DNA from 3 places in the Janthinobacterium sp. B9-8 genome. Region 3 is predicted to be linked to each of the others. Evidence: predicted binding sites of a transcription regulator. Region 3 holds the regulator's gene; each other region holds the start of a gene.

The links. Region 3 encodes FNR, which switches genes on or off when oxygen is low (the NO sensors DNR and NnrR bind a similar motif). Its sites were predicted from a motif close to TTGATNNNNATCAA; they were not measured.
Region 1: a site for FNR is predicted at 8,516-8,529, ahead of VN23_RS03670 (oleate hydratase). Genes of this name have one in related genera too.
Region 2: a site for FNR is predicted at 7,660-7,673, ahead of ccoN (cytochrome-c oxidase, cbb3-type subunit I). Genes of this name have one in related genera too.

Annotation. Positions count from the first base shown of each region.
Region 1 covers NZ_CP014222.1:829,281-840,089, forward strand. Annotated here, with positions in the region: gene VN23_RS03625 (carbohydrate ABC transporter permease) at 1-535, shown strand, start outside; gene VN23_RS03630 (ABC transporter ATP-binding protein) at 668-1,759, shown strand; gene VN23_RS03635 (DMT family transporter) at 1,848-2,180, shown strand; gene recR (recombination mediator RecR) at 2,396-2,992, opposite strand; gene VN23_RS03645 (YbaB/EbfC family nucleoid-associated protein) at 3,112-3,441, opposite strand; gene dnaX (DNA polymerase III subunit gamma/tau) at 3,458-5,167, opposite strand; gene VN23_RS03655 (oxidoreductase-like domain-containing protein) at 5,184-5,381, shown strand; gene dacB (D-alanyl-D-alanine carboxypeptidase/D-alanyl-D-alanine endopeptidase) at 5,378-6,796, shown strand; gene VN23_RS03665 (extracellular catalytic domain type 2 short-chain-length polyhydroxyalkanoate depolymerase) at 7,162-8,247, shown strand; gene VN23_RS03670 (oleate hydratase) at 8,617-10,191, shown strand; gene VN23_RS03675 (GNAT family N-acetyltransferase) at 10,291-10,719, opposite strand.
Region 2 covers NZ_CP014222.1:1,130,807-1,141,615, reverse strand. Annotated here, with positions in the region: gene VN23_RS05055 (bifunctional riboflavin kinase/FAD synthetase) at 1-323, shown strand, start outside; gene ileS (isoleucine--tRNA ligase) at 515-3,382, shown strand; gene lspA (signal peptidase II) at 3,375-3,869, shown strand; gene ispH (4-hydroxy-3-methylbut-2-enyl diphosphate reductase) at 3,866-4,789, shown strand; gene VN23_RS05035 (heavy metal translocating P-type ATPase) at 5,026-7,428, shown strand; gene ccoS (cbb3-type cytochrome oxidase assembly protein CcoS) at 7,429-7,635, shown strand; gene ccoN (cytochrome-c oxidase, cbb3-type subunit I) at 7,845-9,266, shown strand; gene ccoO (cytochrome-c oxidase, cbb3-type subunit II) at 9,285-9,911, shown strand; gene VN23_RS21260 (cbb3-type cytochrome oxidase subunit 3) at 9,918-10,085, shown strand; gene ccoP (cytochrome-c oxidase, cbb3-type subunit III) at 10,105-10,809, shown strand, end outside.
Region 3 covers NZ_CP014222.1:1,513,430-1,524,238, reverse strand. Annotated here, with positions in the region: gene VN23_RS06945 (efflux RND transporter periplasmic adaptor subunit) at 1-113, opposite strand, end outside; gene VN23_RS06940 (TetR/AcrR family transcriptional regulator) at 524-1,123, shown strand; gene VN23_RS06935 (efflux RND transporter periplasmic adaptor subunit) at 1,249-2,421, shown strand; gene VN23_RS06930 (efflux RND transporter permease subunit) at 2,469-5,606, shown strand; gene VN23_RS06925 (efflux transporter outer membrane subunit) at 5,680-7,029, shown strand; gene VN23_RS06920 (hypothetical protein) at 7,100-7,819, opposite strand; gene fnr (fumarate/nitrate reduction transcriptional regulator Fnr) at 7,826-8,575, opposite strand; gene hemN (oxygen-independent coproporphyrinogen III oxidase) at 8,708-10,111, shown strand; gene VN23_RS06905 (sulfite exporter TauE/SafE family protein) at 10,116-10,775, shown strand.

The DNA.
Region 1 (10,809 bases), 680 kb from region 3:
TAAAGGGTCAGAAATCGTCTTTGCCATGATTTTATTTGGCGTGTTTATGCCCTTTCAAGTATTGCTCTTGCCTATGGCGCAAACATTGGGCTGGTTAGGAATTGCCAGTTCTACAACCGGTCTTGTATTTGTTCACGTAGTTTGCGGTCTGGCATCCACCACCTTATTTTTCAGAAACTATTATGTGGGTATTCCGGATGAGCTAATTAAAGCAGCAAGGCTGGATGGTGCAGGATTCTGGCGTATCTTTTTTAAGATTATTTTACCGATGTCGACGCCGATTATTATGGTGACGCTGATTTGGCAATTTACCAATATCTGGAATGATTTCTTATTTGGCGTGGTGTTTTCAGCCGGGGATAGCCAGCCGATTACGGTAGGGTTAAATAATCTGGCGAATACCTCAACATCAGTTAAAGAATACAACGTCGATATGGCCGCAGCCATTATCGCGGCCTTGCCAACTATCTTGGTGTATGTGTTTGCCGGTAAATATTTTGTGCGTGGATTAACGGCAGGCGCGGTGAAGGGTTAAAAAACCTGTAGACACAGAGTTCAATGAGAACACAGAGAAATACGTTTAGTCTTTTATAGAAAACGCTGTCGTTGATCTATTGTGTTGGATGTGTTTTTTGGTGATAAATGCTGAAATATTAAGGAATAAACAATGGGCGCACTGGCAATTAAAAATATCATCAAAAGCTTTGGTGATACAGATATCCTAAAAGGCATTGATATTGCCATTGAAGCAGGTGAATTTCTGATTTTGGTTGGGCCATCTGGCTGTGGTAAATCGACTTTAATGAATATTATTGCAGGTCTTGATGCGCCAACGAGTGGCGAGATTTATATCGGCGGGCGCAAGGTAAATGATGTGCCGCCTAAAGATCGAGATATCGCAATGGTGTTTCAAAGCTATGCGCTTTATCCCACCATGAGCGTTCGGCAAAATATTGCTTTTGGTTTGGAAACGCGTGGCGTGCCAAAAAAAGAGCAGGAAGAGATTATTGAACGCGTTTCTAAAATGCTGCAAATTACGCCCTTATTAAATAGAAAGCCGGCTGAATTATCCGGTGGGCAGCGCCAGCGTGTGGCAATGGGGCGAGCTTTAGCGCGTAATCCAACTTTATTCCTATTTGATGAGCCGCTATCTAATTTAGATGCCAAATTGCGCGTTGAAATGCGTACTGAAATTAAGCAATTGCATCAACGTTTAAAAACTACCATTGTTTATGTCACCCATGATCAAATTGAGGCGATGACGCTGGGGGACAAAATTGCGGTTATGAAAGACGGGATTATTCAGCAATTTGGTAGCCCGCAAGATATTTATGAAAAGCCCTCTAATTTATTTGTGGCTGGTTTTATAGGTTCGCCGTCAATGAACTTTATTCCCTGTCATTTGGCTGAGCAAGATGGGCTGCTTGGAGTGAGCTTGCAATCCGATGGTGAAATTCAGTTTTTAGCGGTGCAGCAGAGTGAGGCGCTTAAACAACGAGTGGGGCAGAAAGTGTTTTTGGGTATTCGGCCAGAGCAACTGGATGTGGCGGATGATGAACTGGGTGGCTTGGGCTGCCTTGTGCAACTGACCGAGCCCACTGGCCCTGATACCATGATCTTCACAGAAATAAATCACACTCCTGTTGTAGCGCGGATTCACCCAAGGGCGGCTAAAGGGCCGGGAGAAACACTGCGCTTATCTCTCGATATGACTAAGGTGGTCATGTTTGATCCGGAAAGCACCTTAAGAATTGAGTAATTATTTTGTTGTTCTAGTCATTATTTCCCCGTCTTTCCTTGCCCGCTTATCGTAAGATAGCGGGCTTGTTTTTGTAGGTTGTGGATTGATGAATGCTTATTTTTTATTAGCGGTGGCTATTGTGGCCGAAGTGATCGCTACATCGGCTCTAAAAGCCACTGAAGGCTTCAGCCGTCTGATGCCCAGCATGGTCGTAGTTGTGGGCTATGGCGTGGCGTTCTGGATGCTTTCTTTGGTATTAAAAAGTATGCCGGTTGGTATGGCTTATGCGATCTGGTCGGGTATGGGTATTGTGCTGGTGACCATCGTGGCGATGTTGTTTTACGGCCAGAAACCAGATTGGCCCGCTATTATCGGCTTGGGCCTGATTGTGAGCGGGGTGGTGGTGTTACAGCTGTTTTCTAAGATGTCGGCGCATTAGGTATGTGATAACAATGTAAGAGACCAAGTGCGAACTTTGGATAAGACGCAGCTGATTAAAAAATGGGTGAAGTGAGTGTCGACACGTTGACCTCTACATTAGAAACGCTGCAAGAGGTTTTTGCGGAGTAGTGATGGTGGTTTTAATCGGAGGCCTTTACTCTGCCTACACAAAGCCCCCTAGTCAGACTGGCCAGCCGGAAAATAAGCGAGAAATCAAACACTGCGTCGCTCAAGCATGGCTTGCGCCAGCGTGCCTGCATCGACGTGCTCTAGTTCGCCGCCTACCGGCATGCCCCGAGCGATGCGGCTAACTTTTAGGCCGCGGGCTCGCAGCATTTCGGCCAGATAATGCGCAGTGGCTTCGCCTTCGGTGGTGAAGTTGGTGGCTAAGATGACTTCTTCCACAATGCCGTCGCTGGCACGCTCCAAGAGCCTTTCTAAGGCGATATCTTTGGGGCCGATGCCGTCCAAAGGACTAAGCCTGCCCATCAAGACAAAATACAGACCATGAAAAGCCAGTGTTTGCTCCAACATCATCAGATCGGTCGGCATTTCCACCACGCAGAGTAGATTGTGCTGGCGTTTTTCATCGCTGCACACATCGCATAAATCCACTTCGGCAAAGGTATTGCACAGGCTGCAATGCTTGAGCTTGATCAGGGCGTTATTCAGCGCGGTGGCTAAATCGGCCGCGCCTTTTTGATCACGCTGCATCAAATGAAAGGCCATTCTTTGTGCGGATTTCGGGCCAATGCTGGGCAGGGTTTTGAGTGCGGCGATCAGTGCATGCAGGGATGGCGGTGTGGACATGGGGTGCTCTGGCGTAAAAAAGGGGCAGATTGCCCCTTTTTGATAGGCTTGTATCAATCACTGTAGGGCGGGTAAAGCCGGTGGGTTTCACCCGCGTAGATTGACACAAGTCGTCTCAATTAAAACGGCATTTTAAAGCCAGGTGGTAATTGCATGCCTGCCGAGAAGCCAGCCATTTTTGCTTCTGATGTGGCCGCTGCTTTACGTACTGCATCGTTAAATGCCGCAGCAATCAAGTCTTCCAGCATGTCTTTATCGTCGGTCATCAGGCTGTCGTCGATGGCGACGCGCTTCACTACATTGGCGCAGGTCATCACCACCTTCACCATGCCAGCACCCGCCTGACCTTCTACTTCTACGGTTGCCAATTCGTCTTGGGCTTTTTTCATGTTTTCTTGCATTTGTTGGGCTTGTTTCATCAGATTGCCCATGCCGGCTTTACCAAACATTGTCGTTGCTCCTTGGTTAATTGAGTGGTTTGATTGAATCAGGAATCACTGTGGCACCAAAATCGCGTACCACGGATTGTACAAAAGGATCGTTTTGAATTGATTGCGTTGCAGTTGCAAGGCGAGCCAATTTTTCTCTTAAGGCAATCGCCGCTGGCGTGTCACCGCTGGCCGAACCTAGGGTAATCGTCAGCAAAATATCATGGCCAAAGTGATTGCTGAGCGCTTCGCGCAGCTTTTCCTGGTAGGCGCGGCTGGCGACGGCGGTGTGTTCTTCGCCCACTAATAACTCGATAGAGTTCGCGGTATAGCCAAGCAATTCGGCGTTTTGCGCCAACATACCTGCGGCACCCAGCTTGAGCTGCAAAATCAGCGCGCGCCAGTCGCCATTAAACGGGCCTTTTGTGACGGGCGCTGAAGGAGTAGCAGGGGCCGCAGGGGCAGGTGGCGCAGCACGTTCTTCCTCGTGCCAGGGCGGCGCATCGTAATGAGCGGGTTCATCGCTGATTGGCGGACGCGGCGCGGCTTGCTGCTGTACCGGTGGATTGGGCGCAGGAGCAGGCGTAGGCACGGCTTGAATCGCTGGTGTTGCCGTTAAGGTCGGACTAGCTGCCTGCGATGGTAGATTAATTTGGCTGGCTTCTGCGGGAGCGAACGCTAACATCCGCAGTAGTGTCATGCTAAATCCAGCGTATTCATCCGGAGCCAGCGGCAGATCGCGGCGGCCATGCAGGGCAATTTGATAATAAAGCTGGGTGTCTTCTGGGCTCATGGCCTCCGCAAGAGCGGCAATTTGTGCTCGCTGCGGCAAATCGTCGGCTAAGGCTTTGGGTACGGCTTGCGCTACGGCCACTTGGTGCAGCAAATGCGCCAGCTCGTGCAAGGCTGATTCGTAAGACAAGCCACGGCCCGCAATGGCGTCGGCGGTGGCTAAGACGGCGTTGCCATCGCCCGCAATCAGCGCTTGCAGAATATCAAATAAATAACTCTGATCCACCGCACCCAGCATGGCACGTACGGCTAGCTCGCCTACATCGCCACCGCCATAGGCAATGGCCTGATCCAAGAGGCTGAGCGCATCGCGCATCGAGCCATTGGCGGCGTGGCCAAGGATATTAAGCGCGCCTTGCTCGAAATTGATTTCTTCGGCCTGCAATACTTGCGCCAAGTGGCCGGAGACTTGCTGCGGTGTCATTTGGCGTAAGGAGAACTGCAGACAGCGGCTCAGTACCGTAATCGGCACTTTTTGCGGATCGGTGGTGGCTAAAATAAATTTAACGTGCGCAGGCGGCTCTTCCAGCGTTTTAAGCATGGCGTTAAAAGCACTTTTTGACAGCATGTGTACTTCGTCGATAATGTACACTTTGTACCGCCCGGCGGTTGGCGAATACTGCGCGTTGTCGAGCACTTCGCGAATATTGTCGATACCGGTGTTCGATGCCGCGTCGATCTCTAAGAGATCAACAAAGCGCCCTGCGTCAATCTGCGTACACGCCGAGCACACGCCACACGGTGTGGCGGTGACGCCGGTTTCGCAGTTCAGCGCTTTTGCCATAATCCGCGCGATGGTGGTTTTACCCACACCGCGTGTGCCGGTCAGCAGATAGGCGTGGTGTAAACGATCATTTGCGAAGGCATTTGCCAGCGCTTTGATCACATGTTCTTGCCCAACGAGTTGGGCGAATGATTTGGGCCGCCATTTGCGTGCCAGTACTTGATAAGCCATAGATGAATTCTACCAGATGCTGCCACTAGATAATCAGTTCGAAAACGATCCGCCTCCGGAAGCGCCAATAGAGCCAGAGTTTGAATCCTGCTGCGGAAGCGGCTGTGGGGATAGCTGTGTCTTTGATATTTATTATGTTTTACGCGCCCAGTACCTTGCGGATTACGCCGCTTGGCAGGCGCGTCAGGCTGCTCAAAAAGAGAAACCTCTTTGAAAAATACCCATCATTTCTTGAAAAAAATAGTATTAGTTTGTGCCTTCGCTTGGGCTCCGGCCTTTGCCGCCGAGCTGCCTGCCGAGATTGTAAGCGCTTTAAAGGCTGCAAAACTGCCGAGTGATTCGCTTAGCTTGGCGATTGTACCGCTGCAATCGTCTCTGCCTGCGCTCTATTTTCAGGGCGATAAGCCAAGCAGCCCAGCATCCACCATGAAGCTGGTGACCACCTATGCCGGATTGTCGCTTTTAGGCCCAACGTATCAATGGACCACTGAAATCTCGTCCACGGTTAAGCCCGTGAATAGCATTTTAAACGGTGATCTTTACATTAAGGGCTACGGCGATCCAAAACTGAATCTGGAACGATTCTGGCTGATGTTGCGCGATTTAAAAGCCGCTGGCGTCAGAGAGATTCGCGGTGATTTAGTGCTGGATCGTAGTTTTTTTAGCTCAAGCGACGAAAGCGCCAGCTATGACGACGATGGCGATGATCCATATCGGCCCTTTTTAGTTTCCCCTGACAGCCTACTGAGCAATTTAAAAAGCCTGCGTTTAACGCTTAGGGCCGAGGCCAGTGGCGTGGTTGCCTCGCTGGAGCCTAATTTGGCGACGGTATTAATTGACAATCGCCTGATTAGCAGCCCCACAGCCAATTGCGCAACAAACAAGCTCCGCCTGGCCATCGATAATCAGGGAAGTAGCGCCAAAATATCATTGAGTGGCAGCATGCCTTCGGGCTGCACGAGCGAGCGTTATTTGGCGTTGCTGGATCACCCCAGCTATACCGCCAGCCTGTTTCGCAGCCTGTGGGCGGAGCAGGGCGGGGTGATTATGGGGGTGAATCGTACGGGGCTGGTGCCGAGCGAAGCGCAAGTTTTGCTGACCACACGCTCGCCTGATCTGGCGAATGTGATTCGTGATATTAATAAATTCAGCAATAACACGATGGCGCGGCAGCTTTACTTAAGCCTTGGCTCCACTGAAGCGGGCAAAGATTCCTCTACTAAATCCTTTGCGGCGGTGCGCCGCTGGCTTGCTGGCCGAGGCAAAAATTTTGACGAGTTAAAAATGGAAAATGGCTCGGGCCTATCAAGGCAGGAGCAAATTAGCGCGCGTCATCTGGCCGATTTATTGATTGATGCATGGCAAAGCCCTTACGCCGCAGAGTTTATCTCGTCTTTGCCGCTGGTGGCGCTCGATGGCACGATGAAAAAGCGCCTTGGCAGCATGGCGGGCGAAGCACATATCAAAACCGGCACCTTGCGTGATGTACGCGCCGCAGCGGGCTATGTGCGCGATATTAACGGTCAAACTTCGGTGGTAGTGGCGATGATTAATCACCCGCAGGCTGTGGCGGCCTTGCCTGTGCTGGATGAAATTTTACGTTTTGTGCATCACAGAGTGGCGAAGTAGCTTGATGGGCAGGAGTGGCTTTATCCGTGAATGCCTCAGTATTGCTTGAGTCTTACGATAAAGAGGCTTCAGCTTAAAGCTAAGATCCCTCAAGCCCACAGAGAGCACAGCGTTTCACAGAAAACCTCAACGATTTGATGGTTTTCTCTGTGTTCTCGTTTTACTTTGTGGGTCAAGATTTAGTTCGCTATCAAGGCAAACTGAAGCATCTTTATAATCAGAAATGTTCCTGAGTTTTAAAGCGCCCAAAGACACACTGCTCAAATGTCATAAAAAATTCAAGAGCGGATGTATTATTTCTCGTTGAAGATTACTAAGTTTAATGAAAGTTAATTTTAAACTGGTGTCTTAATTGGGAAAACATCATGAAAGCAAAGTCAATAAAGTATCTTCGTCATTTAGCCGGGGCTGCTATATTTTTAAGCGTGTTCGCCGATATTGCGCTTGCAGATAAAGCAGCAAAACTACCCGCTTACAAAGTGGATTTAAGCCAGACTTCTGTCTCTGGCTTGTCTTCCGGCGCGTTTATGGCCGCGCAATTTCATACTGCGTTTTCTGGCACGCTGGTCGGCGCAGGCATTGTGGCTGGTGGGCCATTTTATTGTTCTGGCTCGGCTTACCCTATGCCGCCGTCTGTTACGGTGGCCCAAACGGCCTGCATGAACCCCTCTCTGAGTGCTTACGGCCCGCCTGATCCTCAGCTGCTCCTGCGGTTGGCAAAGGGCTTTGAGCAGTCTGGTACCATCGATCAACTCGATTTATTAAAGAGTCAGAAAGTTTATCTGTTTAGCGGCAAGGCCGATAAAACCGTGGCTACGGCGGTGGTGGATCAAGCCACTGCGTTTTACCAATTAGCAGGCGTGCCAGCGCAAAATATTAAGTATGTACAGAGCGTGAATGCCGGGCACGCCATCATTACGAATAATGCAAAAGATGTGGTTTGCGCGGATACGCAAGCGCCTTATATCAATGATTGCGATTTTATTCAGTCGCAAGATATTTTGAAGCATATTTACGGCGATCTGCAGCCTGCGCTGCCCGCGCTTAGCGGCAAGATTGTTCAATTTGATCAAAGTGAATTTATCAAGTCTGGCTACACCAGCATGAGTGATGATGCTTATCTGTACGTGCCTAAGGCTTGTGAGGCAGAAACCTGCAAAGTGCACGTTGCCTTTCATGGCTGCGAGCAGGGGGCAGAGAAAATCGGCAATCTGTTTTATGGCACCACAGGTTATAACGAGCTGGCCGACGCTAATAAAATCATCGTGCTTTACCCACAAGCAAAGGCTAGCTACGGATTTTTTACCCCGCTTAACCCCAAGGGCTGCTGGGATTTTTGGGGCTATTCCGATCCACTTAACCCTTTAGCACCTAATTTCTACAGCAAAACGTCACCGCAGATGTCTGCAGTGAAAGCCATGCTTGATCGCTTGGGGCAGAGTAAAAACTAATTTAGTGAAGGGCGGTTGAAAATCCATCTGTTTGTGGGATTAGCGGATGGGTTTTTCGCCCTTGTTTTAAGCCTGATCGATTACAAGCAGGTTGTTTTCCATAAAGCCTTCAGCATGGGCCTCGCTCATTAAAACCAAACTAGCGGTAGCGCGAATGTGCATCCTTGGCGCTTAGCCCCCACGGCGAACATGCTGAAAATGCTGAGCTTTTTTCGCTTCAGTACAACAGAGAAGCAAATTAGAGCGACTGCACACCTTCTGCCAGATCTTGATTCATATCAATTTTCTCCCCTTGGCATCGTGACACCCTGTACTTCAAGCGTTATTAAATTGAATCGCGGATTTGTGATGACGCATTCGGAGAAAATAATGGGAACAACACTCAAAGCTACCCTGATCGGTGGCGGAATTGGTTCTTTAGCTGCCGCTGCCTTTATGATTCGTGATGGTGGTATTCCTGCACAAAACATCAGCATTCTGGAATCGCTGCCGCGATTAGGTGGCAGTTTGGACGCCGATGGTGATGGCAGGATGGGCTATTCCTTGCGCGGCGGGCGCATGCTCACCACCGATAATTACGAATGCACTTGGGATTTATTTAAAACAATCCCTTCTTTGATTGCCCCAGAAAAAACGGTATTTCAAGAAACCATTGAATTTAATGAAATATTCAAATCGCATGCAATGGCGCGATTGGTTGATTGCCGGCGCGCCAAAGTTCACGTCAGCTCCATGGGTTTCTCCATGCAGGATCGCTTGGAATTACTCAAGTTAAGCAGTGCCGATGAAGCTGAGCTCGGTGTCAGTTGCATCACCGATTGGCTATCACCCGCATTTTTTGAGACTGAATTCTGGTTTATGTGGGTCACCACCTTTGCTTTTCAACCATGGCACAGCGCGGTTGAATTTAAGCGCTATCTGCATCGTTTTATGATGGAATTCTCACGCATTGAAACTTTGGGTGGCGTTAAACGCACCATCTACAATCAATATGATTCCTTGGTGCTGCCGCTGCAACGCTGGTTGCAAGAGCAAGGCGTGCATTTTGAAATGAATTGCACCGTTACCGATATGGATATTCAAACGGAGCAAGGCGCTCATACCGTCACTGGCCTGCATTACAAAAGGGACGATGGTGCTACCGGATTTATTGATATTGCCGCAGGCGATTTGGTGTTTTTCCAAAATGCGTCCATGACCGATGCATCTAGCCTTGGCTCAATGCAAAGCTCACCTGAAAAACGCAATAAAGCGCATAGCGGAGGCTGGGATTTGTGGGAAAAAATTGCTACTGGTCGGCCAGAATTCGGTAATCCTTCTACGTTTAATAGCCGTATCGCTCAATCGCTATGGGAATCGTTTACCGTCACACTGAGCGACCCTGCTTTTTTCAATCAAATGATCGCGTTCAGCGGCAATCAGCCGGGTACGGGTGGCTTGGTCACGTTTAAGGATTCCAACTGGTTGATGTCTGTCGTTCTGCCGCATCAACCGCACTTCGCCAATCAGCCTGAAGATGTGCAAGTGTTCTGGGGCTATGCGCTATCCCCTGATCGGGTCGGCAATTTTGTTGCCAAACCGATGGCAGATTGCAATGGCGAAGAAATCCTGCGTGAATTATGCGGGCACTTGCGTTTTGATCTAGATACGGTGCAAACCGCCAATTGCATTCCCTGCCGCATGCCCTATATCACCAGCATGTTTATGCCGCGCCAGCTGGGTGATCGGCCACTGCCTGTGCCAGCAGAATCCAAAAATCTGGCCTTCATCAGCCAGTTTGTGGAAATTCCTGAAGATGTGGTGTTTACCGTGGAATATTCCGTGCGGGTGGCGCAATTGGCGGTGTATCAATTACTACAAATAGATCGCGAGGTGCCACCGATTACAGCGCATGATAAATCGGTAAAAGTTCAGTTTGAAGCGCTGCTGAAGGCGCTGAAATAAGCTTAGCCAGACTAGCATCAATGCTAGTCTGGCTAAAACACGGCCCGCGCAACCCGCAGGCGAGTATCTATCCGGCTAAATAGACTGGCTTACACAAAACTAAGCCTGATACACGCTCGGACTATGGATCTCCATAAAACGTGAGGAATTCGCCAGCTCAGTAAAACCAAATTGGGTGTACAGCGAGTGCGCGTCCTTGGTTGCCAGCATAAAGCGCCGAATCATTTGCAAATCAGGGTGGGCCTGAATGGTGGCGATTAAATACTTGGCCAAGCCTTGGCCGCGATGCGCATCCAAAATATACACATCGGCCAAATAAGCAAAGCTGGCCCTATCGGTAATCACCCGTGCAAAGCCGATTTGCTGATCCCCCAAGAACACGCCAAACGCCAAGGAATTTTGCGTAGCTTTCGCCACCGTATCGCGTGAAATACCCGGTGACCAATACGCTTGGCTAAGAAAAGCATGAATGGCATCCAGATCAAAGCGTTGCTGATCGGTGCTGATATGGTAATCGCTGATAGGCATGGCGGCGCTCCTTGGCGTAGATCTTACAAGTTTATCCCTTCGGCATTTTTTGCGCTTGCTTTGCGGGAAAGAAAATGCACCGCTATTGCT
Region 2 (10,809 bases), 380 kb from region 3:
GCTTTCCTACCGCCAATATTCAGATCAAACATAACCGCCCGCCTTTATTTGGCATTTTTGTAGTTGAAATCCACGGGCTTGAAAAGCCATATCAAGGCGTAGCCAGCTTGGGATTTCGCCCCACCATCCATGGCGGCGATCACTACCCCAAATTAGAAGCGCATTTGTTTGATTTCAATCGACAGGTATACCGTCAGCATCTACGTGTAGACTTCCTGCATAAGCTGCGCGATGAAGAAAAATATATTGATTTACCGACTTTAGTCGCACAAATCGAAAAAGATTGTATCGCAGCCAAAGAATGGTTTGCGGTAAATAGATAGCCAAAAAAAACCAGAGGTAGTTGCAAAGCATAGCGAGAAGCCCGAGGACAAGGCAAAAAATGGCGAAAACCCGCAGTTTACACGTCGTAAATGAGGATTTTGAGCCATTTTTTCGACGCGTAGCTAGTGCATAGCTAGCAGTAATCGGCACTCGCAGTCGCTTTGCAACTACCTCACATTGAGAGATCACCATGTCAGAAAAACCAGTTAACAAGTACCCTGTCAACTTACTCGACACCCCATTTCCTATGCGTGGCGATCTGGCTAAACGCGAACCGGGCTTTTTAAAAGACTGGCAAGACAATGAGCTCTACCAAGCTATTCGCAGTAAGGCAAAAAAAGAAAACCGCCCTCAGTTTATGCTGCACGACGGCCCGCCGTATGCCAATGGCGATATTCATATTGGCCACGCCGTTAATAAAATTCTGAAAGACATCATTATCAAAGCCAAAACGCTTGATGGCTTTGACGCGCCTTATGTGCCGGGCTGGGATTGCCACGGCCTGCCGATTGAACATCAGATCGAAAAAATCGTTAAATTTGACAAGCAAGCACTGGCTGCCAATCCGAGTATTTTTGAGCGTGTACAAGAATATCGTAAAGCCAACGGCCTTGATCCTAAGGAAACACGTCTGCCTGCGGCATTTACCCGTGAGCTATGCCGCGATTACGCAGCCATCCAGATCGAGCGCCAAAAAGCCGACTTTATTCGCCTAGGCGTTTTAGGTGACTGGAATAACCCTTACCGCACGATGGATTTCAAAACCGAGGCCGATATTGTTCGCACCTTAGGTAAAGTGCACGCCAATGGCTATCTGATCCGCGGCCAGAAGCCCGTTCACTGGTGTGTGGACTGTGCCTCGGCACTGGCTGAAGCCGAAGTGGAATACGAAGATAAAGTATCCCCAGCCATTGATGTGGGCTTCCGTGTTGTAGATAACACGGCCCTGTCCCTTGCCTTTGGCGGCGTTACCGTTGGCGATACACCCGCTTTCGCGCTGATCTGGACCACCACCCCGTGGACTCTACCTGCCAACCAAGCCGTATCGGTCCACCCCGAGCTGGTTTACGATTTAATCGCCACGCCTAAAGGCCTGTTGATTTTAGCGCGTGACTTGGCCGAAGCGACCATCAAACGCTACGACATCGAAACCACCGAAGTGATCGCCCAAGCTAAGGGTGCTGCGCTGGAATTCCTGCAATTGCAACACCCTTTCCTAGAGCGCGTGGTGCCGATTATTTGCGGTGATCATGTCACCACGGATGCCGGTACAGGCCTCGTACATACTGCGCCCGCACACGGTTTGGAAGACTATGTAGTGGGTTGTAAGTATAAAATCCCAACGGACAACCCTGTTGGCAACGATGGTCGTTTTTATAGCAATATTGAATTCTTTGCAGGTAAAACAGTCTGGGAAGCCAATCCGCTGGTGCTTGCACTACTGGAAGAGCGTGGCGCGCTGTTTGCCAGCAAAAAACTGGAACACAGCTATCCACACTGCTGGCGCCATAAAACCCCGATCATTTTCCGCGCCACCAGCCAATGGTTTATCGGCATGGAAACCGCAGGCGTTGAGGGAAAAACCCTCAGATCGCAAGCTAATGCAGCCGTTGATACAACTGAATTCTTTCCGGCCTGGGGCCGTGCACGCTTAGAAGCCATGATTAAAAACCGCCCGGACTGGTGTGTTTCACGCCAACGTAACTGGGGCGTGCCAATGACTTTCTTTGTGCACAAAGAAACCGGCGAATTGCACCCTAATTCGGGCGAGCTGCTCGAGATTGTTGCCAAACGCATCGAGCAAGAGGGAATCGAAGCATGGTTCAGACTTGATGCCACTGAATTGCTCGGCAAAGACGCGGTTTATTACGACAAGCTCAAAGACACGCTGGATGTATGGTTTGATTCTGGCTCTACCCACTATGCCGTACTGCGTCAGCGGCCGGAGCTGAGCTGGCCTGCTGATTTGTATCTGGAAGGCTCTGATCAGCACCGTGGCTGGTTCCAGTCATCCTTGCTCACGGGTTGCGCAACGGAAGGCCGTGCGCCTTACAAGCAATTGCTCACCCACGGCTTTGTCGTGGATGGCAAAGGCTTAAAGATGTCCAAATCCAAAGGCAATGTGATTGCTCCGCAAACCGTAATTAACCAGCTGGGCGCAGATATGTTGCGCCTCTGGGTAGCGTCAACCGATTACTCGGGGGAACTAACCATTTCTGACGAGATTCTGAAACGCACTGCTGATTCCTATCGCCGCATCCGTAACACCCTGCGCTTCTTGCTGGCAAATATTTCTGATTTTGGCGCCGAAAACCTGCTGCCCGCCGAAGAACTGCTGCAACTTGATCGCTACGCCTTGGTTGAGCTGGCCGCCTTCCAGCAAAAAATCACCGCGCTGTACGATAAATACGAGTTCCACCTTGCGGTGCAAGAAATCCACGCTTACTGCTCGGAAGGCTTGGGCTCTTTCTACCTCGATATTATCAAAGACCGCCTCTACACCATGGGCGCGGATAGCCGTGGCCGTCGCTCTGCGCAAACTGCGCTCTGGCATATCAGCCAGGCACTGGTTCGCCTGCTTGCACCGATTTTGTCTTTCACCGCACATGAAGCATGGGGCGCGCTCAAGAACGAAGAAAACGTGTTTTTATCGGCCTGGCACACCGTGCCTGCGGTCAGTGACGCAGAGCAACTGAACGCACGCTTTGTGCTAGTTCGCGAAGTTCGCGCCGCGGCACAAAAAGAAATCGAACTCCAACGAGCGGACGGCAAACTAGGCTCCAGCCTACAGGCTGAAGTTGAAATCACCGCCGCAGGCGACACTTACACCGCATTGGCAGATTTAGGCGACGAGCTGAAATTTGTGCTGATTACTTCGCAAGCCCGCTTAGTGAAGGGTAACGCCACCCAAATCAGCGTCAGCGCGTCTACTGCGGCTAAATGTGATCGCTGCTGGCATTACACCGCCAGCGTAGGCACGCACGCCGAGCACAGCACGCTGTGTAGCCGTTGCAATGACAATCTGTTCAAGCAAGGCGAGGTTCGAGCCCATGCTTAAAAGCGGCTTAGGGCGCTGGCTTGCCATCGCCCTTCTGGTGCTGATCCTCGATCAGGCCAGCAAACATACGATAGAGGCGCTGTTTCAGTTTGGCGAGCAGCGCGCCATTATTCCGGGATTCTTTAACCTGACACTAGCTTATAACCCGGGTGCAGCGTTTAGTTTTCTGGCAGATGCGGGCGGCTGGCAGCGTTATTTCTTTACGGCGCTAGCGCTGGGCGTGTCGGTGTTTATTGTGTTTTTACTTAAAAAACACCACGCAGAAACACGCTACGCCCTCGCCATGTCGCTGATTCTGGGCGGCGCGCTCGGCAATGCCATTGATAGAATGCTGTTGGGCCATGTGATCGATTTTATTCAGGTTCATTATCAGCAACGCTGGTACTACCCAGCCTTTAATATTGCGGATTCAGCGATTTGTATTGGTGCAGTATTAATGGTGATCGATTCATTCCGCCGTGAAACGCCATCGGAGAAAACAGTATGACGATGCAAATTATTTTGGCTCAACCACGTGGTTTTTGTGCAGGGGTAGACCGTGCCATTGCCATCGTTGAAAAAGCCTTAGAGAAATTCGGCGCGCCGATTTATGTACGCCACGAAGTGGTTCACAATAAATTTGTGATTGAAGACCTCAAGAAAAAAGGTGCTATTTTTGTTGAAGATCTGGCCGATGTGCCTGCTGGCAATACGCTGATTTTCTCGGCACACGGCGTTTCACAGGCGGTACGCGCCGAAGCGGCTGAGCGTGGGCTGTCTATTTTTGATGCCACTTGCCCGCTGGTCACCAAGGTGCACCTCGAAGTCAAACGCATGCGCGAGCAAGGCTTTGAAATCGTGATGATTGGCCATAAAGGCCATCCTGAAGTGGAAGGCACGATGGGCCAGGCTCAGGGCGGCATGTATCTGGTAGAAGAAGTCAGTGATGTAGCCACTTTACAAGTGTCCAGCGAAAAGCTGGCCTACGTCACCCAAACCACGCTATCAGTTGATGATGCGCAAATCGTAATTGATGCCTTACGCGCAAAATTCCCAAGCATCGTTGGCCCAAAGAAAGACGATATCTGCTACGCCACGCAAAACCGTCAGGATGCCGTCAAGCATTTAGCCAAAGAAGTCGATGTGGTCGTTGTCGTTGGCTCGCCAAATAGCTCTAATTCCAACCGCCTACGAGAAGTCGCCGCCAATCTGGGAATTGATTCCTATATGGTCGACAACGCCAGCGAGCTGAAAGCCGAGTGGTTTACAGGCAAGCAAAATGTCGGCGTGACCGCTGGTGCTTCTGCCCCGGATATCTTGGTACAGCAAGTGATTGCACAGGTAGAACAATTTGGCGCAGGCCATATCCGCCAAATGGACGGCATCGAAGAAAACGTCATCTTCTCGCTACCTAAGGGCCTAGTGTAAGCCAACTGCAGCTTAGAGCTTACACTCATCAAAAAAGATCTGTAGACACAGCGCTAAATAAGAACACAGAGCGCACAGAGAAAAAACTTAAGATTGATCGTGTCCATGCTTTTAGCTGCGATCTTTTTTGGTACGCGGCAAGACGTACCCCTCATTTCTCTGTGTCCTTACTTTATCTGCGTGTCTACAGACCTTAGGGTTAATGTTTTTATCATTTCTAAGGCCTCCCACGCCGCATGACCTCTCGCACCGACTGCTTCCACTGTGGCGAAACACTTAGCCCAGAATCCTTCCCGATTATTTATCGCAATATCGAGCAGCCCACTTGCTGCGCCGGATGTCAGGCGGTTGCCAATACCATTATTCAAAGCGGGCTGGAGAGCTACTACAGCCAGCGAGATCAACCTGCAGATCGTGCCAAGCCACTGCCTGACGAGCTACTCGCTCAGCTACACCTCTTCGATGATGCTAGCTTGCAAGCCAGCTTTGTACTCAATGTAGATGCCGATATTCGTGAAGCATCACTCATCATCGAGGGCATTAGCTGCGCCGCCTGCATCTGGCTGAATGAACGCCATATCCAGCGATTACCGGGCGTGCTGTCCGCCAGCATAAACTACAGCACCCACCGCGCCCGAGTACGATGGGATGATCGAAAAATCCAGCTCTCCACCATTTTGCAAGCCGTTGCCGCCATCGGCTACCGCGCTCAGCCTTACGATCAGGCAAGACAAGAAGAAGGCTGGCAGAAGCAGCGTAAAAGTGCGCTCTTCCGGCTTTGGGTAGCAGGGCTATCCATGATGCAAGTCATGATGTTTTCTGTGCCGATTTATATGTCGAAAGCGGGTGAAATTGCGCCAGAGTGGCTGTATCTGATGCACTGGGCGAGTTTAATCCTTACTCTGCCCGTGGTTCTTTACTCCGCCACCCCTTTTTATATTTCCAGCTGGCGCGATTTAAAACGCCGCCGTACCGGCATGGATTTACCGATTGCTATAGGCGTGCTCGCCACATTTATCGCCAGCAGCTATTCGCTTATCACAAACCACGGCGAAATCTATTTTGATTCGGTATCGATGTTTGTCTTTTTACTGCTGACAGGCCGCTATCTGGAAATGAGCGCAAGGCGCAAAGCAGGCGCGGCAACCGAGCAGCTAGTTAAGCTGATCCCTGCTTTTGCCCACAAAATAGACGCGCAAGGCACGATTGAAGTCACTGTAAACAGCCTGCAAATTGGCGAACAGATTTTAGTTAAATCCGGCGAAACGATTCCGGTCGATGGCATTATTCGGCAAGGCTCGGGGGAGGTCAGTGAAGCACTGCTTACCGGTGAAAGCCTTGCCATCCGCAAATCTGCAGGCATGCAAGTCACGGGGGGCACGCTTAATTTAGCCTCCCCTCTGCATATCGAAGTCAGCCAGGTTGGCGAAAACACCCGTCTTGCAGCCATTGTGCGTTTGCTCGATCAGGCCCTCGCACAAAAACCGCGTCTTGCCCTGCTGGCCGAACAGGTATCTGGCTGGTTTGTCAGCATCTTGCTGATCACCGCCGCACTGGCTTGGTTGTACTGGCACTGGCACGACCCGATCCACGCCCTGCCCATTATGGTGTCGGTACTTGTGATCTCCTGCCCCTGTGCACTGGCTCTGGCTACGCCTGTAGCCCTGACTGCCGCCACAGGACACTTAGCTCAGCTCGGGCTCATGGTGGCGCGTAGCCCCGCCTTAGAGACGCTGGCGCAAATCAGCGATGTGATGCTCGACAAAACCGGCACACTCACCCACGGCGAGCCCCGTATCCAGCGATACATCGCCAGCCATGCTTCAGAAGAAAACGCACGCGCCATTGCCGCATCGCTGGAAGCGGCCTCGGCTCACCCCTTAGCCCGCGCCTTTCTCATGCCAGACTCGCCTCTCGCACAAAAAATGCAAACCTATCCCGGTGGTGGCTTAAGCGGCCTTGTAAATGACGAGCTGTATTTTATTGGCCACCCTGATTTTGTAAATCGCCAATGTGCCATGCTAATGCCAGAGGCCATCCGGCAAGCAGAAGGCAGCTTAATTGCACTAGCCAGCACCCGCACATGGCTGGGCGCGTTTATTGTGGCAGACACATTACGAGACGATGCAGCAGCTTCAATTCAAGCGCTACGTGATGCAGGCTTACGTTTGCACCTTGTATCGGGCGATAGCAACGCTACCGTGCAAGCTTTGGCTTTGAACATGCATATTGAAAACGCTGTCGGCAGAGCAACACCCGGCGATAAGTTGGCTTACATCAACACCCTGCAACAGCAAGGGCGCCGAGTTTTGATGATTGGGGATGGTGTCAACGATGCCCCCGTTTTAGCGAAAGCCGATGTATCCATGGCCATGGGGGCGGGTGTCGATGTCGCCCATGCAGCAGGCGATATGGTGCTGCTTAATAATCAGCTGGATCGCCTCCCCAAAGCGCTGGCTTTAGCCAAAAAGACACGCAATATTATTCGTCAGAATTTAATTTGGGCCATTGCTTACAATCTTGCCGCATTGCCGCTGGCCGTTACCGGCCAGATTACTCCGTGGCTGGCCAGCTTAGGCATGGCGTGCAGCTCGCTGCTAGTGGTGCTTAATGCGTTGCGCCTTAAAGGGAAGTTCTAGATGGAAAGCCTTTATTTACTAATTCCGCTTTCTGTCTTACTGGTGTTTTTTATCGGCATTATTTTCTGGTGGTCAGTAAAAGGGGGGCAATTTGATGATATGGAGGGGCCAGGCTGGCAGATTTTGCAAGATGATGACAGCATGCTCGCAGAGGAAAGTTCCACTGACGAAAGAAAAAACAAGGAATTTAAGTCCGACGGAGTGTAAAATGCCGCGATCTGATGAAAGGCATTGATGTTCGTCAATAAGAATGCGGACTGAAGCAGATAAAGTTCAGTTGGCATAATTACATAAGAAATATTCACGACCAGCAAAAAACTAGTTTTTCCTTACAGCTAGTTAAATGCAGACAGGTTGTTCATTTTTCAAGTCACACATTTCAAAGTCCAAGCTGTTGGAGATCAATCGGAGCTCGCATGGAACACCTAGGTACATACAACTACAAAGTGGTGCGGCAATTTGCCATCATGACCGTCATTTGGGGGATTGTCGGGATGCTGGTTGGCGTGATCATCGCCGCCCAGATGTACTGGCCGGAACTTAATTTTGGCCCTTACTTTCATTTTGGCCGCTTGCGCCCATTGCATACTAATGCGGTTATTTTTGCGTTTGGTGGCAGCGGTTTATTCGCGACCTCGTATTACGTAGTTCAACGCACCTGTAATGTGCGCTTGATCTCCGACAAGCTGGCTGCCTTCCATTTCTGGGGCTGGCAGCTAGTGATCGTCCTAGCCGCAATCACCTTACCCATGGGTTATACCCGTGGTAAAGAGTATGCCGAGCTGGAATGGCCGATTACATGGCTGATCGCTGTGATCTGGGTTGCTTACGCGATTGTGTTTTTTGGCACGATTGCCAAGCGCAAAGTAAAGCATATCTATGTGGCTAACTGGTTTTATGGTGCGTTCATTCTGGCCGTTGCCCTGCTGCATATTATTAACGGCTTAGCGATTCCTGTTTCTGCCACCAAGTCCTACTCGGTTTATTCGGGTGCGGTTGATGCCATGGTGCAATGGTGGTATGGCCACAATGCGGTCGGTTTCTTCCTGACTGCAGGCTTCTTGGGCATGATGTATTACTTTGTGCCAAAGCAAGCGGGTCGTCCGGTTTACTCCTATCGCCTGTCTGTTGTGCACTTCTGGGCGCTGTCGTTCACCTATATGTGGGCTGGCCCTCACCATCTGCACTACACCGCACTGCCTGACTGGACTCAATCACTGGGTATGGTGTTCTCTTTGATTCTGCTGGCACCAAGCTGGGGCGGGATGATCAACGGGATTATGACGCTATCAGGTGCATGGCATAAGCTGCGTACCGATCCAATCCTGAAATTCCTCGTTACTGCGTTGTCGTTCTACGGTATGTCTACTTTTGAAGGCCCAATGATGGCCATCAAAACAGTCAATGCACTCTCGCACTACACAGATTGGACCATTGGTCACGTTCATTCCGGCGCTTTAGGCTGGGTAGCGATGATTACCATCGGCTCGATTTACTACCTGATTCCGCGCTTATTTAATAAAGAAGAAATGTATTCGGTGAAGCTGATCGATACCCACTTCTGGATTGCAACCATCGGTGTGGTGCTCTACATCTCTTCCATGTGGATTGCCGGTGTAACACAAGGCCTGATGTGGCGCGCAGTCAATACAGACGGCACTTTAACTTATGCGTTTATTGATTCAGTTAAAGCATCGTACCCGTATTACTTTATCCGTTTCTTAGGTGGCCTGTGCTTCTTGTCGGGCATGTTCTTAATGCTTTACAACGTGCTGCGTACCGCTTTTTCGGGCCAAGCCGTCGATGCCAAAATTCCGGCCATCGCCCAACACGCCTGATCGAGGGGAGAGAAAACCATGAAAAACTTTATGAACCAGCTGCAATCGCGGGTTGAACAAAACGTTGCTTATTTGATTATTCTAACGTTGCTGACGCTCAGCGTTGCCATGCTGGTAGAAATTTTACCGCTGATGTTTAGCAACTCCACCACCAAACCGATTGCCGGGGTAAAGCCTTACACCGCACTGGCTCTGGCTGGGCGCGATATCTATGTGCGTGAAGGCTGTTACAACTGCCACTCACAAATGATTCGCCCTTTCCGTGCAGAAACAGAACGCTATGGCCATTACTCGGTAGCAGGTGAATCGGTTTACGATCGTCCGTTCCAATGGGGTTCGAAACGCACCGGGCCGGATCTGGCACGTGTTGGCGCTCGCTACTCTGATGAATGGCATCGTGCACACTTGATGAACCCGCGTGATGTAGTGCCCGAATCCAATATGCCTGCCTTCCCATGGCTGGCTGCAAACAAAGTGGATTCGGCAGCTCTCCCCGCCAAAATGGCTGCACTGCGTAAGCTGGGCGATCCTTACACCGACGCGGATATCAAAGGTTCGATCGCCGCAACGGAAGGCAAAACAGAAATGGAAGCAGTGATTTTCTACCTACAAGGCTTGGGTCTTGCACTCAAGAACAAGAGGTAATTCATCATGGAAATACTAAACGATCTGCGCGTGCTTTCTACCGTAGCCAGTTTTATCTGCTTTGTTGGCATCATCATTTGGGCCTGCAGCAAAAATAGCAAAGCATCCTTTGATGAAGCGGCCAATCAGCCGTTCCTTGATGATGATCTGCCCTCATCAAACAAGACCTCCTGATTTCTAGAGGATATAAAAAATGACAGATTTTCAAAGTATCTTTTGGAATTATTGGATCGCGATCATTGTGATCGGCGGTATTGTAGCGATGACTTTGCTCCTGATGAGCCAAGGCGTTGTTAAGCTTAAAAAAGGTGAAAACGCCGATGTAACCGGCCACAAATGGGATGGCGATCTAGAGGAATACAACAATCCGCTACCAGGCTGGTGGGTCATGATGTTCTATATGACCATTGTTTTTAGCGTGGTTTACCTTGTACTCTACCCGGGTATCTGGGGTGGCGTCTGGAAATGGACTTCTAGCAATCAGTACGGTAAAGAGGTTGTACAAGCCGATTCTAAATATCAGCTCTTGTACGATAAGTACTCCAAAATGCCGATTGCTAGCATTTCAAAAAATCAGGATGCAATGGATATGGGTAAACGCCTGTACCTTACATACTGTATCCAGTGTCATGGTGCAGATGCGCGAGGTGCAAAAGGTTTTCCTAACCTGACCGATGGCGAATGGCTGCACGGTGGCACACCAGAAAAAATCCTGGAAACCATTGCCAATGGCCGTCACGGACAAATGCCTGCGTTTGGTGCCGTTTTTGGTGAAGAAAAAGTAAAAGACGCGGCCAACTATGTATTACAGCTGGCAGGCAAGCCACGTAATGAATTGCGTGCCAGCCGTGGCGCAGAGACGTTCAAACAAGTCTGTGTGGCATGTCATGGCGTGGAA
Region 3 (10,809 bases):
GCAGGGGGTGGCGCAGCAGGGCCTTCTTGCTTGCCGCAGGCGCTGAGTAAAACCAGAGCAGCAAGGGCGCTTAGGCGAAATATTTCTGGTAAACATCGAGTACCCTGGTTCATGGGCTATCTCCGGCAGGGGTATTAAATTGAGAGTGGCAAATTAAGCTTAGATATAAGTCGTAAGGTTTCAAGGCAATGTCATTTGCATTGAAGAAAAATAGGCTGCCCAGAGTATTAGCTTTTATTTTTGCAAACCAGTGCATAGTGTTTTTATAAATTCACACTATTGCCTTGTGAGTTTAGTGCTTTGTCAGCTAATTCGCCTTCTCAGTTCTAGAGGTTTGATAGGGGGCTTTTTGTATGCAAAACACGCGGGGGTCTGATTCATTGATTTCCTTACTCCCTTTGCTTTTATTGAGCTCGATGTGCATGCCGCTGACTTCTGTTTTTTATGGGGGAAGTCATTGTGTAAAGTCTTCTCTTTTGTATTCTTTTGGATTAGACTGTCCAGTCTAAAATGAGGTGTGGCGATGGTTAAGAGTAAGCTTGCAGAGGACGAAGCAGGGCTAGATCCTGTCATTTGTGCTGCTAAGTCTGTTTTTTGTGAGATGGGTTATCGTGCCAGCATTGAAAAAGTGGCCGCCAGAGCAGGCGTAGCAAGGCAAACTATTTATAACCGTTTTGGCAGTAAGCAAGCCTTGTTTGAATTAGCGATTGATCACTTTATTGGTGAGATGCTAGCGCCGCTCGCGGTAACAGAAGGAGATGTACGAGAGCGTTTATTACGTTTTTCTTTGTCGTTTCGGGCGCAAATTATGACGCCGGAATCAGTAAAAGCGCATCGGGTGCTTACGGGCGAGGCGCCGCGTTTTCCAGAATTAGCACGTCGCCATTTTGAGCTTTGTATTGAGCGCACAGCAAGACAACTGGCTGCTCAGTTAGAAACGGCAATGCAAGAGGGGGTGTTGCGCCCAGCGGATCCTTTTGAAGCGGCCACGTTTTTATTTGACATGTTGGCGGGTTACGATCAGCTGAAATTATTGTTTGGTGGAGAGCCGCCAGATCCATCTGGTGAGACGGCAAAAGTGACTCGCATTGTCGACATGTTCTTACGTGCATACCAGGTGTAAGTGTTTTGTGGTGTCAGGTAGGCTTCAAGTGTTAAATTGTTGTTTTATTGAAATGAAATGCAATCTCATTACTATTGAAATTTATAGGCATAAATTAAACAATGTCATATTACAAAGGATTAGGAATGCTTCCTTCACTTAAAAAAAGTGTAGTTTTGGTTTTGGGCGCAGTCACAGTACTGGCGGCCTGCGGTAAGCAAGAAGGCGGGCCTGCAGGTGCAGGTGGCGGGATGCCACCACCTGAAGTCACCGTAGTCACGGTTCAGGCGGGCAGCGCTGCGCTGACCCGTGATTTAAGCGGGCGGATTACTGCCGTGCGTACCGCTGAAGTACGGGCGCGGGTAGATGGCATTTTAGAGAAGCGTTTATTTAATGAAGGCGGTGAGGTCAAAGCAGGCCAGTCCTTATTTAAGATTGATTCACGTGTGCTGGAGGCGAATGCCGCAACGGCAAAAGCTGCGCTGGCCAAGGCTAAATCGAGCGTGCTGATTGCCAAGCAAACAGCCGATCGTTATCGCCAGCTTGTGGGCGAGCAGGGTGTAAGCCGTCAGGAATTTGATCAGGCCGAGGCACAGCTTAAACAAGCCGAAGCCGAAGTGGCCGCAGCTGAAGCAGAAGTGCGTCGCAGTAGCGTGGATCTGGAATACGCCAGCGTACAAGCGCCAATCAGTGGCCGCATTGGCCGTGCCTTGGTTTCAGAAGGCGCGCTGCTGAATAAAGGGACAGGCACGCCCTTGGCAACGATCGAGCAACTGGATTCGGTGTATGTGGATTTCAACCAGTCAGGTGCTGATCTATTGCGCTTAAAACAACTGGCTAAGGCGGGCAAACTCAAACAAGCTTCGCTACCGGTTGATTTGCTGCTGGAAGATGGCTCGAGCTATGCCCATGCAGGCAAATTGCTCTTTGCCGAGCAAACCATTGATCCGACAACCGGCACGGTCACTTTGCGTGCTGAATTCCCTAATCCGGATCATCTGCTGTTACCAGGTATGTTTGCCACGGTAAGGGTTGCGCAGGGCGCGATGGATGCTACGGTGCGTGTGCCGCAACAAGCGATTGTTTCCTCACCTCAGGGCCAGTTTGTTTACATCGTGGGTAGCGACAATAAAGTCGCCCCTGCACCTGTGAAAACCGGTGGCTTCTCAGGCAAAGACTGGATTGTGCTGAGCGGCTTAAAAGGTGGCGAGCGCGTGATGGTCGATGGCATTCAGAAAGTAAGTCCCGGCGCGGTAGTCAGCCCGGTTGATGCGGCTGCGGCTAAATCAGCACCTGCTTCTGCCCCTGCAAAAAAATAGGCTTGATCTTGTTAAGTACACAAGCATCAAAAGCCTAAGGAGAGTTTATGTTTGCTCGATTTTTTATCGATCGCCCCGTATTTGCTTGGGTGATCGCTATTATTATTGTTTTGGCAGGTTTGCTGGCTTTTAAAAGCCTGCCGATCTCTCAATATCCCGAAGTGGCTCCGCCCGCTTTAACGATTAACGCCACTTATCCCGGCGCGAGCGCGCAGGTAATGGAGGAAACGGTTACTGCGCTGATTGAGCAGGAAATGAACGGTTTGGAGAACATGCAATATATGAGCTCCAACAGCGATAGCGCCGGCAATATGGCGATTACGCTGACGTTTAAACCGGGTACAGATTTAGATATTGCCTCGGTAGAAGCGCAAAACCGTGTAAAGCGGGTTGAAGCGCGTTTGCCAAGCGAAGTACGCCAGCAAGGCGTGCAGGTGGTTAAATCGCGTAGTAACTATCTGATGTTTGTGACGCTGCTGTCGCCTGATGGAAGTTACGACAATGTGGCACTGGGTAGTTATGTGAATTCCAGCGTGATCGATTCCATTCGCCGTGTACCGGGCGTCGGGGAAGCGATGTTGTTTGGCTCTGAATACGCGATGCGTATCTGGCTGGATCCGGCTAAATTGGCGGGCTTTAAGATGTCTGCCGCTGAAGCACTGGCCGCCGTGCGTGCGCAAAACGTGCAACTGGCCACGGGTGAAATTGGCCAGCTGCCTGCGCCACCGGGCCAGCAATTTACGGCAACGGTTGTGACGCAAGGTCGTTATTTAACGGCAGAGCAGTTTGGCAATATCGTATTGCGTGATGGTAAAAATGGCTCGCAATTACGCCTGAAAGATGTGGCCAAGGTTGAGTTGGGCGCATCTGATTACAGCGTACTGGCGCGTTTGAATGGCAAGAGTATTGCGGCGATCGGGATTAAATTGTCCCCTGATGGCAATGCGCTCGAAACCGCTAAGGCGGTGAAAGCCAAGCTCGATGAGCTGTCTAAGTTTTTCCCTAAGGGCATAGCCTATGAAGTGCCTTACGATACATCCAAGTTTGTAGATGTATCGATCAAGGAAGTATTGACCACGCTGATTGAAGCGATTGGCTTGGTGTTTATTGTGATGTACCTGTTCCTGGGTAATATCCGCGCCACGCTGATTCCGACGATTGTTGTGCCGATTGCGCTGTTAGGCGCTTTGGTGGGTTTGCAGCTGTTTGGTTATTCGATCAATGTGCTGACCATGTTTGCCATGGTGCTGGCGATTGGTATCTTGGTTGACGATGCGATTGTGGTGATCGAAAACGTCGAACGGATTATGTCTGAAGAGGGCCTTGCCCCGCGCGAAGCCACGCAAAAAGCGATGGGGCAGATTATTGGCCCGATTATCGCCATTACCTTGGTGCTAACCGCCGTGTTTGTGCCGATGGCGTTTTTCTCGGGTGCGGTAGGTGCGATTTATCGCCAGTTCTCGGTGACCTTGGTGCTGACGATGTTCTTCTCGGCGTTAATGGCTTTAACCTTAACGCCTGCATTGTGCGCAACGTTCCTCAAGCCTTTGAAAAAGGGCGAGCATCATGGCACTAAGGGCTTCTTGGGTTGGTTTAACCGCAAGTTTGCAGCGTTAACGATCCGTTATCAGGGTTGGGTAGGGACATGCATTCGTAAGACTGGCTTATCCCTGCTGTTTTTTGCTTTGATTCTGGCCTCTACCGGCTGGTTGATGTCGCGCTTGCCAACGTCTTTCCTGCCTGATGAAGACCAAGGTTACTTTATTAGCGTGGTGCAATTGCCTGCAGGCGCAACACATGAGCGTACGTTGGAAATCGTTCAGCAGGTTGAAGCTCATTTTGTGAAACAGCCTGAAGTGGATCGTGTGATTGCGATTGTGGGTTTCAGCTTCTTTGGCCGCGGCCAAAATGCGGCGCTGGCGTTTGTAACCTTAAAAGACTGGAAAGATCGTCCGCTGCCTAACGATCAGGTAGGCCCGGTGGTGCAACGCGCCAACATGATGCTGTTCCGCATTAAGCAGGCGTTTGCATTTGCAACCAATGTGCCGCCGATTCCTGAATTGGCATCGGTAGGTGGTTTCGATTTCCGCTTGCAAGACCGTGCTGGTTTAGGCCGTGATCGCCTGTATGAAGCACGGAATATGTTGCTGGGCATGGCTGCGCAAAACAAAGCTTTGGCGGGGGTGCGCCCTGATGGTCAGGAACCGGGTCAGCAGCTTTTACTTGATGTAAATAAAGTAAAAGCCAGCCAGCTCGGCATTGATATGGCCGAGCTTAATAGCACACTGGCGATTTCATTAGGTTCTGCCTATGTGAATGACTTTGTGCGCGAAGGCCGTATTTTGCGTGTGCTGATGCAAGCCACACCGGAAAGCCGTCTTTCACCGGACGATTTACTCAAGCTGCAAATTAAAACCCGCGCGGGCAATCTAGTGCCGCTGTCTGAAATTGCCGAGGCTAAGTGGCAGGCAGGTGCTTCTGCACTCGATCGCTATAACGGCTTGCCTGCATTTAAGATTTCTGGCGGCCCGGCCCCCGGTAAAAGCTCGGGGGAGGCGATGGATGCAATGGAAGCGATGGCTAAGCAATTGCCACCAGGCGTGGGTTTTGAATGGTCGGGTACTTCGTTTGAAGAACGTCTATCTGGCTCGCAAGCACCCTTCTTGTTTGGCTTGTCGATTCTGATTGTTTTCTTATGCCTTGCAGCGCTGTATGAAAGCTGGTCGATTCCGTTTGCTGTGCTGTGGGTGGTGCCACTGGGTATCTTTGGTGCGGTGGCTGCCATGACATTGCGTGGTTTGCCAGACGATGTTTATTTTAAGGTGGGGCTGATTGCCATTATTGGTTTGTCGGCAAAGAACGCGATTCTGATTATCGAATTCGCCCGTGATTTGCAGCGTCAGGGCATGAGCGCAATCGATGCCACGCTGGAAGCTTGCCGTTTACGCTTCCGTCCGATTCTGATGACTTCGTTTGCCTTTATCGCGGGTGTATTGCCACTGGCGATGAGTACCGGTGCCGGTGCAGCAAGCCGACGTGCCATTGGTACAGGGGTGATGGGTGGAATGATTACTGCCACAGTATTTGCGGTGTTCTTAGTGCCGGTGTTCTTTGTGGTGGTGCGTCGCTTCTTCCCTGAGAAAACCGTGGTACGCAGCGACGAAATCGCGGATGACCATCGTTAATAGACGTGCCGGTCTTCGAAGGGCGGCGTGCCCGCCCTTCGAATAATGACGCGAACCCATAGGTAATAAATGTATGAAAAAACAATTAATGTCTAAGACGCTGCTGCTGGCGATGACTCTGGGCTTGGGTGCATGCGCGATGGGGCCGGATTACATTCGCCCCGCAGCCCCGGTCGCCAGTGTGGTGGGCAGCCAGCCTGCGGAGATGAGTACGCCACAGTGGGGTAGCTATTTTAGCGACCCTGCTTTGCAGTCGGTGATTGAAAAAGCGCTGATCAATAATCGCGATTTAAAAATCGCCACGGCCAGAATCGAAGAAGCCCGTGCGCTGTATGGTATTCAAAAGGCGGACTTTTTGCCGTCGGTGAGTGCCAATGGCTCGGGCAATATCAGCCGTAGTAATCCGGATGCCGATATCAGCCGCCGCTACGAAGCTAATCTGGCGCTGCTATCGTACGAGGTGGATTTCTGGGGTCGTGTGCGCCGCTTAAGCGAGGCGGCCAAAGCCAATTACCTAGCAAGCGAAGAGGCGCAGCAATCGGTACGCAGTACGCTGATCGCCGATGTGGCTAATAGCTATTACAGCGCACAAGCCTTACAAACACGTAGCCGCTTTGCCGAGCAAACCGCTAAGGCGCGGGAAGAAAGCCTGCGCGTGGTGAAGCGCCGCGTGGAGGTGGGCGTGGCTAATCGCTTGGATCTTTTGCAAGCGCAAAGTGCACAAGATAGCGCCATTAGTGATCACTCGGCTTTGGCGCGCCAAGCGGCTAATGCGCAAACGGCGCTGACTGTTTTGGTGGGTGAAACGGTCAGCCTGCCTGCGGCCAATTTAAATGCAGAAGTGGTGCAGTTGCCCAGTGGCTTAAATTCTACCGTTTTGCTTGAGCGCCCGGATGTGCGTGCTGCGGAGCAAAAGCTGGTGGCGGCCAATGCCAATATTGGTGCGGCCCGCGCGGCCTTCTTCCCTAAAGTCACTTTAATGGGTAGTGGCGGTGTGGTGAGCAATGAGCTGGATGATTTATTCTCTGGCGGCAACCGTGCATGGAGTTTTTTGCCGCAAATCAGCCTGCCGTTGTTTGATGGCGGACGCCTAAGCGCTGGGGCTGACATTGCCGAAGCCCGCAAAGTGATTGCTGTGGCTGAATATGAAAAAGCCATTCAGCTGGCGTTTAAAGACGCCGCCGATGTGTTATCTGATCAGGTATGGCTGAGCAAGCAGCTAACAGCCCAGCAACGCCTTGCAGATCGGCAGGAGCAGCGCCTGAAACTTGCAGAAGCACGCTATGCATCGGGCTTGTCGGGATATCTGGATGTGCTGGATGCGCAGCGTGAGTTTTACGCGGCCAGCCAGGGACTGATCGAAACGCGTCGTGCTCGTTTAGCCGCATCGGCACAAGCGTTTAAGGCTTTGGGCGGAAAGTAATACGCGCTAGTTGATTGGTTTTATAAGCAAACAGCCCCAAATTGGGGCTGTTTTTTTATTGTTTGATAGATCAACTGTTTGGCTGGTGATGAGGTGCGGGCGTGTTTGCTCGGCTAAAAAACTGCATTAAAAATTGCGCTAGCGCAGCGGCGGGCTCTTGATGTTCTGGCAAACTGAAGGCGCTGAGCTGTGTGTGCACTGCTTGAAAAGATCTATTTTCTGCCAAAGCTAAATATTGCTGGCAAAGTGGCGCAATGGCTTGCCATTGTGCGGTTTGCAACTCGGCTAGCTTACTTAAATCGGCCTTGGGCGATGGCTTGCCATTTGGAAAGATGACTTTCCAGCTTTCAATAAGGGGCTGCATCATGATGTGCTGTAGCAGCGCCAAAAAGCTGGCTGCGCCTTTGCCGCCAGCATGCAGCCAGCTGTTGCGACCTGCCGGGGCTAAGGTATCGAGCAGAGGGGCGGCAAGCTGTAGGGCTGTGTCGTCGCCGCTGGCGGCCATCATCCAGCCTAAGTGTGCGGCGCACTGAGGCTCGCCAATCAGGGCCAGATCAATATGATGCCAGCCTTGTGCCTGCGCCCATTGAGCACTTTGCAAATAGCCTGCTAAATCAGCATGGCCTGCAGAAATAAGCAGGCCATTGTGAGGTAAAGGGGGGATTTGCGATTGCATATCAAGCGGCAGCAGCATGAGCTGTGCCATTTGCAAGGGTTTAAGCCGGGATTGCAATGACTCTAGAATGGCCGCTGGGGCAAGAAATAAAACAGGGCCATTGGATAGAGTCATAGTGGCTTATTGTTGGCAGTTGTTAATCAATTGTTTGAGTGCGTCAGGATTGAGAATTTCAATCAAGCGGTTTTGTACTTTAATTAAGCCGTTTTCTTGAAATTTCGATAATGAGCGGCTCACGGTTTCAAGTTTAAGGCCTAAATAGCTGCCGATTTCTTCACGCGTCATGCGCAAATGAAAGCTGCTGGCAGAATAACCACGGATGGCAAAGCGTTGAGATAAATTCAGCAAGAAGGCCGCAATGCGTTCTTCTGCTTTCATATTTCCCAATAAAAGCATCACGCCATGATCGCGCACAATTTCGCGGCTCATCATTTTATAAAGATGATGTTGCAAGATCGGTATGCGGCGGCTGAGTTCTTCCATATCGGTGAAGGGCAGCTCACAGACTTCGCTGTCTTCCAGGGCAATGGCATCACAGGTATGCAGATCAGAGCTAACCGCATCCATGCCCATGAGCTCGCCGGTCATATGAAAGCCGGTGACTTGCTCGCGGCCGTCTTCAGAAATTACGCTGGCTTTAAAGAAACCTAAGCGAATCGCAAACAGAGAGCGAAACGGCTCTCCTGCGCGGTAGAGCGCTTCACCGCGCTTAATCGGCTTGGCTTGGGTGATTAAGTGATCAAGCTCGCGCATTTCATCAGCGGAAAGACCAATCGGCAGACAAAGCTCACGCAAGCTGCAATTGACGCAGCTTTGGCGCAAGTGCTTGAGGCTAAGGTCACGTACTGGGATATGAGATGTCGGTGTCATTGGGCGTTTCAATTCGTGTTTTCGATATCAGCCACTGCAAGTTATTTCCAGTACAGATATTGATATCGATCAAGGTTATGAAAAATGAATCTAGGCAAGCTGCACTCATACGATGAATAAGGATGGAACAGTATGCTTCAAAATAATGCTACGGTCTTACAGCCACTTGATTTTGATCGAAACTTGATAAGCCAACACAGCGGAAAAGGGCCAAGGTACACATCCTACCCCACTGCGGATCGATTTGCTGTAATGGATGCAGATCGCTATGAGCAAAGTGTACGCCAGCAACAGCCCGGCATTGGAATAAGACCGTTGTCATTGTATTTTCACTTGCCCTTTTGCAATACTATTTGTTACTACTGCGCCTGTAATAAAGTCATCACAAAGGATCAGAGTAAGGCGGATCAATACCTCGATTATCTACTTAAAGAGGTAAAAATACAGGCGGCATTATTAACCAAGCGCGGCAAGATTTCTCAGTTGCATTTTGGCGGAGGTACCCCTACTTTTTTGAGCGATGCACAATTAACGCGATTAATGGACGGTATTCGTCATCATTTCGATTTAAAAGCTGATGGCGAGTTTTCAATTGAGATCGATCCACGCAAAGTCAGCGCGGCTACTGTAGCGCTTTTAGGGCAGATTGGCTTTAACCGCATGAGTGTGGGCGTGCAAGATTTTAATTTAGAGGTGCAAAAAGCGGTTAACCGTATTCAAACGGAGGAAGAAACTAGAGTTGTGATTGATGCTGCGCGTGCCAATGGCTTTAAATCAGTCAGTATCGACCTGATTTACGGTTTGCCGCATCAAACTCAGGCCCGGATGTATGAGACGATTGAGCGTGTCCTCACTTTGCGCCCGGATCGGCTGGCCCTGTATAGCTATGCCCATTTGCCCGAGCGTTTTATGCCGCAAAGACGCATTGATGCTGGGCAGCTACCCTCAACAGAGGGTAAACTCGATATCTTGCAAAGTAGTGTGAATCAGCTTCTTGCTGCGGGTTATATCTATATCGGCATGGACCATTTCGCTTTGCCTGATGATCCGCTGGCAATTGCTCAAAGAAGAGGGCAGTTGCATCGGAATTTCCAAGGTTATTCAACGCACGCCGATTGCGATCTGATGGCTTTTGGTGTGTCAGCAATTGGCAAAGTGGCCAATTGTTTTGCCCAGAATGTAAAAGATTTAGATGCTTATTATCTGGCCTTGGATGAAGATCGTTTGCCGATAGAGCGTGGCTTGATGATCACGCACGATGATTATTTGCGTGGCTCGGTAATTCAATCTTTAATGTGCCAGTTTGAATTGAGTTTTCAGCCTGTGGAATTGGCTTATTTGATTGATTTTAAAAGCTATTTCTCTGAAGAGATTCATTTGCTTATGCCATTTCAAGCCCAGGGTTTGCTTGAAGTGCAGGACGATTCAATCATTGTCAGCCCTAAGGGGCGCTTTTTGATCCGCTCGATTGCCATGGTTTTTGACCGCTATTTGCGTCATGCCCCTCGCGCAGGGAGCTATTCTAAGTTGATATAAAGTAATGCTGGAATTAGATTTTCTTGCTTTGTTTCTGGCCGGTTTATTAGGGGGCGGGCATTGTGTTGGAATGTGCGGTGGTGTCGTTGCCGCCTTTAGTTTGCAGCTCCCAAAGGGCCCGCGCTGGCATTACCATTTGGGTTTTAATCTTGGTCGCTTGCTGGGCTATTGCCTGATTGGTATGCTTGCGGGCTTGCTGGGCTCTTTGTCTGTCTTGCTTTCATTACAAGGCGTGAAAAGCGGCTTGTTTATCCTTGCCAATTTATTATTGATTTTGCTTGGCAGTTATATGGCTGGCTGGTCATCTCTTATTTTATTGCTGGAAAAAGCTGGGCGTCCTTTATGGCTTAAAATTCAACCTTATATGCGGCTATTTTTACCGATAAAAAGATGGCCGGATACGCTGATTGTAGGGGCTTTGTGGGGATGGTTGCCCTGTGGTTTGGTTTATACCGCTTCTTTAAACGCACTTGCCAGTGCCAGTCCTTGGTCTGGTGGTTTAATTATGCTGTCTTTTGGTTTAGGCACACTACCCAATTTATTGCTGATGTCCGCCTTTGCAGAGCAGTTGCGAAAGCTGTTTAAGAATAAATATTTACGCTATTTGTTTGGTGGAGGTTTGATGTTTTTAGGCGCTTATCGATTGATTCAATTTATGTTTTAGCAATGGTTTCTTGTGTAAAGTGAATGTAAATATT